DNA from 2 places in the Geodermatophilus bullaregiensis genome. Region 1 is predicted to be linked to the other one. Evidence: riboswitches for the same ligand, from Rfam matches in the RefSeq annotation. Region 1 holds a riboswitch; the other holds the start of a gene.

Region 1 (4,400 bases):
CACAGTCTGTCGAGGTCGCGCGATCCCGCACGTCCAGCCCCCGGGGACGGTGCGAGATTGCGCGAGCTCGACGGGCTCAGGTGCCCAGCAGCTCGCGGACCAGCGCGCCCACGGCGTCGGCCTCGACGAGGAACCCGTCGTGCCCGTACGGCGAGGACACCACCCGCAGCGGCACGCCCAGGGCGTCGGCCACCCGCTGCTGCAGCGCCGGCGGGTAGAGCCGGTCGCTGTCCACCGCGGCGACGACGGCCCGCGCGCCCACCCGGGCCAGCGCCGCCTCCACCCCGCCGCGGCCGCGGCCGACGTCCCAGGTGTTCATCGCCTCGGTGAGCACCACGTAGCTGCCGGCGTCGAAGCGGCGGGCCAGCTTGTCGGCGTGGTGGTCGAGGTAGGAGGCGACGGCGAACCGGCCGTCGTCCTGCACCGCCGTCCCGAACCGCTCCTCCAGCTCGAACGCGCTGCGGTAGGTGAGGTGGGCGATCCGGCGGGCGACGCCGAGGCCGGCCACGGGGCCCGGCCCGGCGTGGTGGTCCCCGCCGGCCCACGCGGGGTCGGCGCGGATGGCGGCCTGCTGGGTGGTCTGGGTGCCGATCTGGTCGGCCGTCGCGGCCGCGCCGGAGGCGAGGAAGAACAGCCCCGCCACCCGGTCGGGCAGCGCGACGGCCCACTCCAGCGCCCGCATGCCGCCCATCGACCCGCCGAGGACGGCGGCCCACCGGCGGACGCCGAGCGCGTCGGCGAGCGCGGCCTCGACCAGCACCTGGTCGGCCACGGTCACCTCGGGGAACCGCGAGCCCCACGGCCGCCCGTCCGGCGCGGTCGACGACGGCCCGGTGGTGCCCTGGCACCCACCGAGCACGTTCGCGCAGACCACGAAGAGCCGGCCGGTGTCCAGTGGCGCGCCCGGCCCGACCAGCGGCGCCCACCACCCCGGCGTCGGGTGCCCGGGGCCGGCCGGGCCGGTGACGTGGCTGTCGCCGGTCAGCGCGTGCTCGACGAGGACCGCGTTGCCGCCGTCCGGGGCGAGCGTGCCCCAGGTCTCGTAGGCGACCCGGACGCCGGGCAGCACCCCGCCGCGCTCGAGCCGGACCGGTCCGTCCAGGTCGAGGAGGAGCCGGTCCCCGACGGGGTCGCCGTCGCGCCACCCGCCGGTGCGCGGCGGGGTGCGGGACGCCGGGACGTCCAGCACCCCGCTCATCACGCGCCCTTGGCGGCGCGGAACCCCGCCTCGAGGTCGGCGAGGACGTCGTCGATGCCCTCGAGCCCGGCGGCCAGGCGCACCAGGCCGGGGGTGACACCGGCGGTCAGCTGCTCCTCGGGCGTCAGCTGCGAGTGCGTGGTCGACGCCGGGTGGATGACCAGGCTGCGCACGTCACCGATGTTGGCCACGTGGCTGTGCAGCTCCAGGCCCTCGACGAACCGCCGGCCCGCCTCGATGCCGCCGCGGATCTCGAAGGCCAGCACCGCGCCGGCGCCGCGGGGGGCGTAGCGCTGCTGGGCGGCGTGCCACGGCGAGGACGGCAGGCCGGCGTAGTGCACCGACTCGACCTCGTCGTGCGCCTCGAGGAACTCGGCGACCCGCTGGGCGTTGGCCACGTGCCGCTCCATGCGCAGCGAGAGCGTCTCGATGCCCTGGACGATCAGCCACGCGTTGAACGGGCTGATGGCCGGGCCGAGGTCGCGCAGCAGCTGTACCCGGGCCTTGAGCGCGAAGGCCGGCGCACCCAGGTCGGCGTAGACGACGCCGTGGTACGTCGGGTCCGGCGTGGTGAAGCCCGGGAACTTCCCGCTGGTCCAGTCGAAGGTGCCGCCGTCGACGATGACGCCGGCGATCGCGGTGCCGTGGCCGCCGAGGTACTTCGTCGCCGAGTGGACGACGACGTCGGCGCCGTGCTCGAGCGGGCGCACCAGGTAGGGCGTGGCGATGGTGTTGTCGACGATCAGCGGCACGCCGTTGCGGTGCGCGACCTCGGCGACGGCGCTGATGTCGAGGACGTCGCCCTTGGGGTTGCCGATCGACTCCCCGTAGAGGGCCTTGGTGTTCTCGCGGACCAGCGACTGCCAGTTCTCCGGGTCGTCGGGGTCCTCGACGAAGGACACCTCGACGCCGAGCTTGGGCAGCGAGTGGTGCAGCAGGTTGTAGGTGCCGCCGTACAGCGACGCCGAGGCGACGACGTGGCTGCCGGCCTCGGCGACGTTGAGCAGCGACAGCGTCTCGGCCGCCTGGCCGCTGGCCACCGCGAGCGCCGCGACGCCGCCCTCGAGGGAGGCCACGCGCTGCTCGAGCGCGTCCTGCGTCGGGTTCATGATCCGCGTGTAGATGTTGCCCATCTCGGCCAGCGCGAACAGGTCCGCGGCGTGCTGGGTGTCGCGGAACTGGTAGCTCGTGGTGGCGTAGATGGGCAGCGCGCGGGCGCCCGTCGTCGGGTCGGGGCTCGCCCCGGCGTGGATCTGCCGGGTCTCGAAGCTCCAGCTCTTCGGGTCGGTCATGCGCCGTCTCCTCTCGCTCCGGAGACCTGTGGCGCACAGGTGCTCCGTCCTTGCCGGGCGGCGGGCGCCGCTCGGCCGGCTCTTCCCCTGGGAGCACCTCAGACGGAGGAGAGGTTGCCGGGCAGCCAGCCAGGTGCTTGTCGCTGCCTCTCGTGAGCCCGCGCCGATCCTAGGAGGTCGCTGCCCCGCTGGTCAGCCGGGGGGTGCGGCGGCAGCCGGGGGTGGCCGGGAGATCAGCCGAGACCGCGGTGGGCGGTCCACAGCTCCCCGGCGCGGGCGGCGGCCTCGGCCACCAGGGCCGCCAGCTCCTCCCGGTCGGGGACGGGGAAGGAGACGTAGGTGCCGCGGCCGCCGGCGGTCGGCCGGCCGTAGGCCTTCGCCGCGAGGTGCCCGTCCCGGAGCAGCCGGACGTTGAGCGTGGTCAGCAGGAACTCCTCGCCGCGGCGGGTGTCCGTCCAGCGCAGCGCCTCCGGGATCGTGACGTTGATCGCCAGGGCGCTCACGTCGACGGCGACGTCGCTGCTCATGGGCGCATCGTGGCACGCGGAGGAGCCCCTGCCCACGCCGTGGCCGGCGCCCGCGCGGGCCCGTCCGCCGTGCTCAGGCGGGAGCGAGCCGGGCGAGCACCTGGTCGAGCGCGACCTGGTCGCCGGCCGCGACGAGCAGCTCGACGACGCCGTCGGCCGGGGCGCGCAGCGTGTGCTCCATCTTCATCGCCTCGACGACGACCACCGGGTCGCCGGCCGCCACGGCCTGCCCGTCGGCGACCGGCACCGCGATCACGGAGCCGGGCATGGGGCTGGTCAGCTCCGGGGCGTGCGCCGCGCCCGCGTCGGGCCGCAGCACCACGCGGCGGGCCCGGCGCAGCTGCGCGGTCGCGCCCTCGGCGTGCACCCACAGCGCGTCCCCGTCGTCGGCGACCAGGCAGCGGGACCGCACGCCGCCGCGGACCAGCGCGAGTCCGCCGTCCTCGGGGGTGCAGGACAGCGGCCCGGCGTCGGCGCCGTCGACCGTGGCGCGGGCCGCGGCCGGGGTGCCGGTCAGCGTCACCGTGCGCGGCTGCCCGCCGGCCTCCAGCCGGACGACGAAGGGTGCGGCGTCGCCGAGCCGGAAGCCGGTCGGCGTGCTCCACGGGTCGGCGGGGTCGGCCGCGGCCCACGCGCCCAGCCAGACCGACGCCGCGGCGGCGAGGACCGCGAGCTCGGGCACCGGCGGGGCCTCGTAGGCGGCCGCGACCCGGTCGAGCAGCGCGGTGTCGAGGTCCCCGGCGCGCACGTCGGGATCGGTGAGCAGGTGCCGCACGAACCCGACGTTCGTGGTCACCCCCAGGACGGCGGTGCCGGCCAGCGCGGTGTCGAGCGCGGTCAGCGCGGCGGCGCGGTCGGGGCCGTGCGCGACCACCTTGGCCAGCATCGGGTCGTAGTCCGAGCCGACGACGGTGCCCGCGGCGAGGCCGGAGTCCACGCGCACGCCGGGGCCGGCCGGCTCGGCCAGCGCGAGCACCCGCCCGCCGGTGGGCAGGAAGCCGCGGCCGGGGTCCTCGGCGTAGACCCGCGCCTCGACGGCGTGCCCGGTCGTCGTCACGTCGTCCTGGCCGAACCCGAGCGGCTCGCCGGCGGCCACCCGCAGCTGCTGCTCGACCAGGTCCAGGCCGGTGACCAGCTCGGTGACCGGGTGCTCGACCTGCAGGCGGGTGTTCATCTCCATGAAGAAGAACTCGTCGGGCCGGTCCGCGGAGACGATGAACTCCACGGTGCCCGCGCCGGTGTAGCCGACGCTGCGGGCCGTGGCGCAGGCGGCCTCGCCGATCCGCGCGCGGGTGGCGGCGTCGAGCAGCGGGGACGGCGCCTCCTCGACCACCTTCTGGTGGCGGCGCTGCAGGCTGCACTCCCGCTCGCCGAGGTGCACGA
Region 2 (4,400 bases), 920 kb from region 1:
GGACCCAGGTGACCAGCCGGGTGCCGCCGGACCCGCCGGTGCGCACCCCGGTGGCGTGCAGGACGGCGGAGCCGACGAGGAGGAGGACCAGCACGGCGCCGTGGGCGGCGAGCAGCGCCGGCGCCCAGCTCGGTGGCGGGCTCCCGCCGTCCCCGGACACGGCGGCGGCCCGGCCCCCACGACGGGGACCGGGCCGCTGCACGTCTCGATCGGGGTTCAGGCGGTGCGCACCGCGTCGGCCTGGGGGCCCTTCTCGCCCTGCACGACCTCGAAGGTGACCCGCTGGCCCTCGTCGAGGCTCTTGTACCCGTCCATCTGGATGGCCGAGTAGTGGACGAAGACGTCCTGGCCGCCGTCGACGGCGATGAAGCCGAAGCCCTTCTCGGCGTTGAACCACTTCACGGTGCCCTGTGCCACGTGTGCTCCCACGTTTCGTGCGTGCGGACGGACCCCGGGTTCCGGGGGCCGGGTACAGCTCTTCCGCCCGTCGGACACGAACGTGGAACTGACAACCGCGCGAGAACGTACAACAGCGGGCGCCACCTGGGCAGTCACCCGGCGCCGGGGACGTGGCCCGATCGGGGGGTGCGGTCACCCGCCCGGACCGGTGCCGGCGGGTCGCCCACGCCCCTACCCGATGAGCCCGGCCGCCCGTGCCGACCGCAGCGAGGGCTCGACCCGGTGCGTGGGGCCGACGACCGGCTCCAGCGGGTCGAGGGTCTTCAGGCCCTCGCCGGTGTTGAGGACGACGGTCTCCCTGGTCGGGTCCAGCCGCCCGTCCCCGACCAGCTGCCGCAGGACGGCGACGGTCACCCCGCCGGCGGTCTCGGCGAAGACGCCGGTCGTGCGGGCGAGGTCGCGGATGCCCTGCACGATCTCGTCGTCGCCCACGCGGCCGACCGCGCCGCCGGTGCGCCGGATGGCGTCGAGGGCGTAGGGGCCGTCGGCGGGGTTGCCGATGTTCAGCGACTTGGCGATGCCGGTGGGCCTGACCGGCCTGACGACGTCCCAGCCGTTGTCGAAGGCGGTGGCGATCGGGTCGCAGCCGGCCGACTGGGCGCCGAACACCGTCCACTCGGTGGCCTCGACGATGCCGGCGGCGGCCAGCTCGCGGAAGGCCTTGTCCACCTTGGTCAGCAGCGAGCCCGACGCCATGGGGATGACGACCTGGGCCGGGATCCGCCAGCCGAGCTGCTCGGCGATCTCGTAGCCCATCGTCTTGGAGCCCTCGGCGTAGTACGGCCGCACGTTCTGGTTGACGAAGGCGGTGTCCTCGAACTCGTCGGTCTCGGCGAGCTCGCTGGTCAGCCGGTTGACGTCGTCGTAGGAGCCGTCGACGGCGACCAGCGTCTGGCCGTAGACCGCCGACTGCACGACCTTGCCCGGCTCGAGGTCGGCCGGGATGAAGACGTAGGAGGGCAGGCCGACGCGGGCGGCGTGCGCGGCCACCGAGTTGGCCAGGTTGCCGGTGGAGGCGGCGGCGATCTTGGCGTAGCCCAGCCGCTTGGCGGCGGTGGCCGCGAGGCTGACCACGCGGTCCTTGAAGGAGTGCGTGGGGTTGGCCGAGTCGTCCTTGACCCACAGCCCGCCGGTGATGCCGAGCTCGGCGGCCAGCCGGTCGGCGCGCACCAGGGGCGTCATGCCGGGGTCGAGCGAGACGCGGTCGGCGGGGTCCTGGCCCACCGGCAGCAGGGCGGCGTAGCGCCAGATGTTCTGCGGGCCGGCCTCGATCTGCTCCCGCGTCACCGCGCGCATGCGCTCGGGGTCGTAGTCGACCTCCAGCGGGCCGAAGCACTGCGCGCAGGCGTGCTCGGCGATGAGGCCGAAGGTGGCGCCGCAGTTGCGACAGACCAGGCCTCGGGCGGGGCTCGGGGGCACCGGGCCGCCGGCGCCGGAGTCGGCCTGAACGGATCCGGGAGCGGTCAGGGTCATGCGACGACTACCTCCTCATCTTCCCCGCGGCGGGCCGTCGAGCCGCGCGGGACGGAATTGGCACCTCTCGCCGCTCGCGCAGCGCGGTTGCCGGGGCTTCACCGGGCCGTGTCCCTCTGCCCCTCTGGATGAGTGGAACGCCGCCGACTCTACCCGGGTCCCGGGAGCCGGCCCGGGCCCGGCCATGCTGAGGACGTGGCAGCGCGCATCGTCTACACCGACCTCGACGGCACGATGGTCGGCCCGCGGGGATCGTTCTGGCACACCGTCGACGGCGCGCCCACCGCGGAGCCGGCCACCGCGCTGCTGGAGCTGCACCACGCCGGCGTCCCGCTGGTCATCGTCAGCGGCCGCACCGCCGACCAGGTGACCGAGGCGGGCCGGATCTTCGCCGCCGACGGCGCGATCGCCGAGCTGGGGTCGCTGGTCACGTGGAAGGGCGGCCGGGAGCGCCACCAGCTCACCGGCGAGCTGCCGGCGGAGCACGCCGGGCGGACGCCGGTGGCGGTCATGGCCGAGCTCGGGGTCGTCGAGGACCTCTGCGCCGCGCACCCCGGCCGGCTGGAGTGGCACGCGCCCTGGCACACCACGCACGAGGGCGACGCGCTGCTGCGCGGCTACGTCGACCCGCTCGCCGTCGACGCGTGGCTGGCCGAGCGGGGTGTCGGGTGGCTGACGCTCAAGGACAACGGCGCCATCCCGGCCTCGGCCCGGCTGGCACTGGCGCCGGAGGGGCAGCTGGCGCGGGTCTACCACCTCATGCCGCGCGGCATCACCAAGGGCGCGGCGATCGCCTGGGACCTCGAGCGCCGCGGGATCGACCCCGCCGACGCCGTCGCGGTCGGCGACAGCGTCAGCGACCTGGAGATGGCACCCGCCGTCGGGCGGCTGTTCATCACCGCCAACGGCGCCGAGGTCGACGGCATGGCGCCGCTGCTGGCCGCCGTCCCGAACGTCACCGTCACCGGGGCCGCGATGGGCGAGGGCTGGGCCCAGGCGATCCGCGCCTCCCTCTAGGACGTGACGTCGCGCCTCGCGAAGTGCCGGAACGCCAGCGCGGTGAAGACGGCGGCGTAGACCAGCGACTGCACCACCCCGCGGAAGAGGTCCGAGGAGTCGACCGGTGTCTGCAGCAGGTCGGTCCAGGCGAACTCCTCCGCCGTCGGGAACCAGTCGCGGATGGACCCGAGCTGCTCGACCTGGTCGAGGATGGCGAACACGAACATCGTGAACACCGCCCCGCCGACGGCGGCCAGCGGCGCGTCGGTGACGGTGGACAGCCAGAACGCCAGCGTGCCGACGACGAGCAGGTGCACGGCGAGGTAGCCGAGCATCCCGGCCAGCCGCAGCATCCCCTCCCCCTGCGACAGCGTCACCCCGATCGGCGTCTGGATCTCCTCGAAGCCGAACGCGATGCCCCCGGCGACCACCGCGACCAGGGCGAGGGTCAGCAGCGCGGCCACCGACATCACCAGCGCGGCGGCGAACTTCTGCCGCAGCAGCCGCGACCGCGGGACCGGGGTGGCCAGCGTGTAGCGCAGCGAGCCCCACTGCGCCTCGCTGGCCACGGTGTCGCCGAAGAACAGCGCGTAGACGACGACCAGGAAGAAGCCCGTCGTCGCGAACAGCACGAACAGCGTGAAGTTCAGGCCGCTGGACGTGGCGACGTCGACGAGGTTGATCCGGCTGTTGGTCTGCGCCTCCTCGCTGGCGCCCAGCTGCAGCGCGGCGATGAGCACCAGCGGGAGGGCGATCATCAGCGCGAACACGCCGATGGTGCGCCGCCGCTTGAACTGCCGGCGCAGCTCGACCGACAGCCGCAGCGTCCGCTCGGGCCGGTAGCCGGCGACCGCGCCGGTGGCCTGGACGTGCTCGGTGGTGCTCGCCATCAGTTCTCCCCCACCAGGGCCAGGAACGCGTCCTCCAGCCGGCGCCGCGGCGTGAACTGGTCGACGGCGACGTCGGCGGCCACGAGGGCCTGCAGCGCGGCCGCGCGCGAGGTCTGCGGGCCCAGGTCGGCGACCAGGCCCTCGTCGGTGTGCTCCACGGTGACGCCGGGCAGCCCGGACAGGACGGCGGCCGCGCGGTCGGCCTCGGCGTCGTCGGCCAGGCCCACGAGCACCGCGCCGCCGGTGCCGACGATCTCCTCGACCGTCCCCTGCGCGATCTTCTGCCCCTTGGCCATGACCACCACGTGGGTGCAGGTCTGCTCGATCTCGCTGAGCAGGTGGCTGGAGACGATGACCGTGCGGCCGGTCGCGGCGTAGGAGCGCAGCACCGCGCGCATGGCGTGGATCTGCGGCGGGTCCAGGCCGTTGGTCGGCTCGTCGAGCACCAGCAGGTCGGGCAGGCCGAGCATCGCCTGCGCGATGGCCACCCGCTGGCGCATGCCCTGGCTGTAGCGGCGCACCGGGCGGTCGATGGCCGCGCCCAGGCCGGCGACCTCGATGGCCTCCTCCATGTGCGCG

The links. A riboswitch is a leader RNA that binds a small molecule or an ion and turns the genes downstream of it on or off. The one in region 1 is predicted to bind S-adenosylmethionine.
Region 2: linked by a shared signal. The riboswitch ahead of thrC (threonine synthase) and the one ahead of JOD57_RS11145 (bifunctional o-acetylhomoserine/o-acetylserine sulfhydrylase) in region 1 are both predicted to bind S-adenosylmethionine.

The regions. Positions count from the first base shown of each region.
Region 1 covers NZ_JAFBCJ010000001.1:2,360,106-2,364,505, reverse strand. The annotation lists gene metX (homoserine O-acetyltransferase MetX) at 77-1,198, opposite strand; gene JOD57_RS11145 (bifunctional o-acetylhomoserine/o-acetylserine sulfhydrylase) at 1,198-2,490, opposite strand; SAM riboswitch class IV at 2,532-2,648, opposite strand; gene JOD57_RS11140 (hypothetical protein) at 2,724-3,017, opposite strand; gene JOD57_RS11135 (acetyl/propionyl/methylcrotonyl-CoA carboxylase subunit alpha) at 3,091-4,400, opposite strand, start outside.
Region 2 covers NZ_JAFBCJ010000001.1:3,281,886-3,286,285, reverse strand. The annotation lists gene JOD57_RS15580 (hypothetical protein) at 1-160, opposite strand, end outside; gene JOD57_RS15575 (cold-shock protein) at 217-417, opposite strand; gene thrC (threonine synthase) at 631-1,932, opposite strand; SAM riboswitch class I at 1,945-2,067, opposite strand; gene JOD57_RS15565 (HAD family hydrolase) at 2,128-2,949, shown strand; gene JOD57_RS15560 (ABC transporter permease) at 2,946-3,821, opposite strand; gene JOD57_RS15555 (alpha/beta fold hydrolase) at 3,821-4,400, opposite strand, start outside.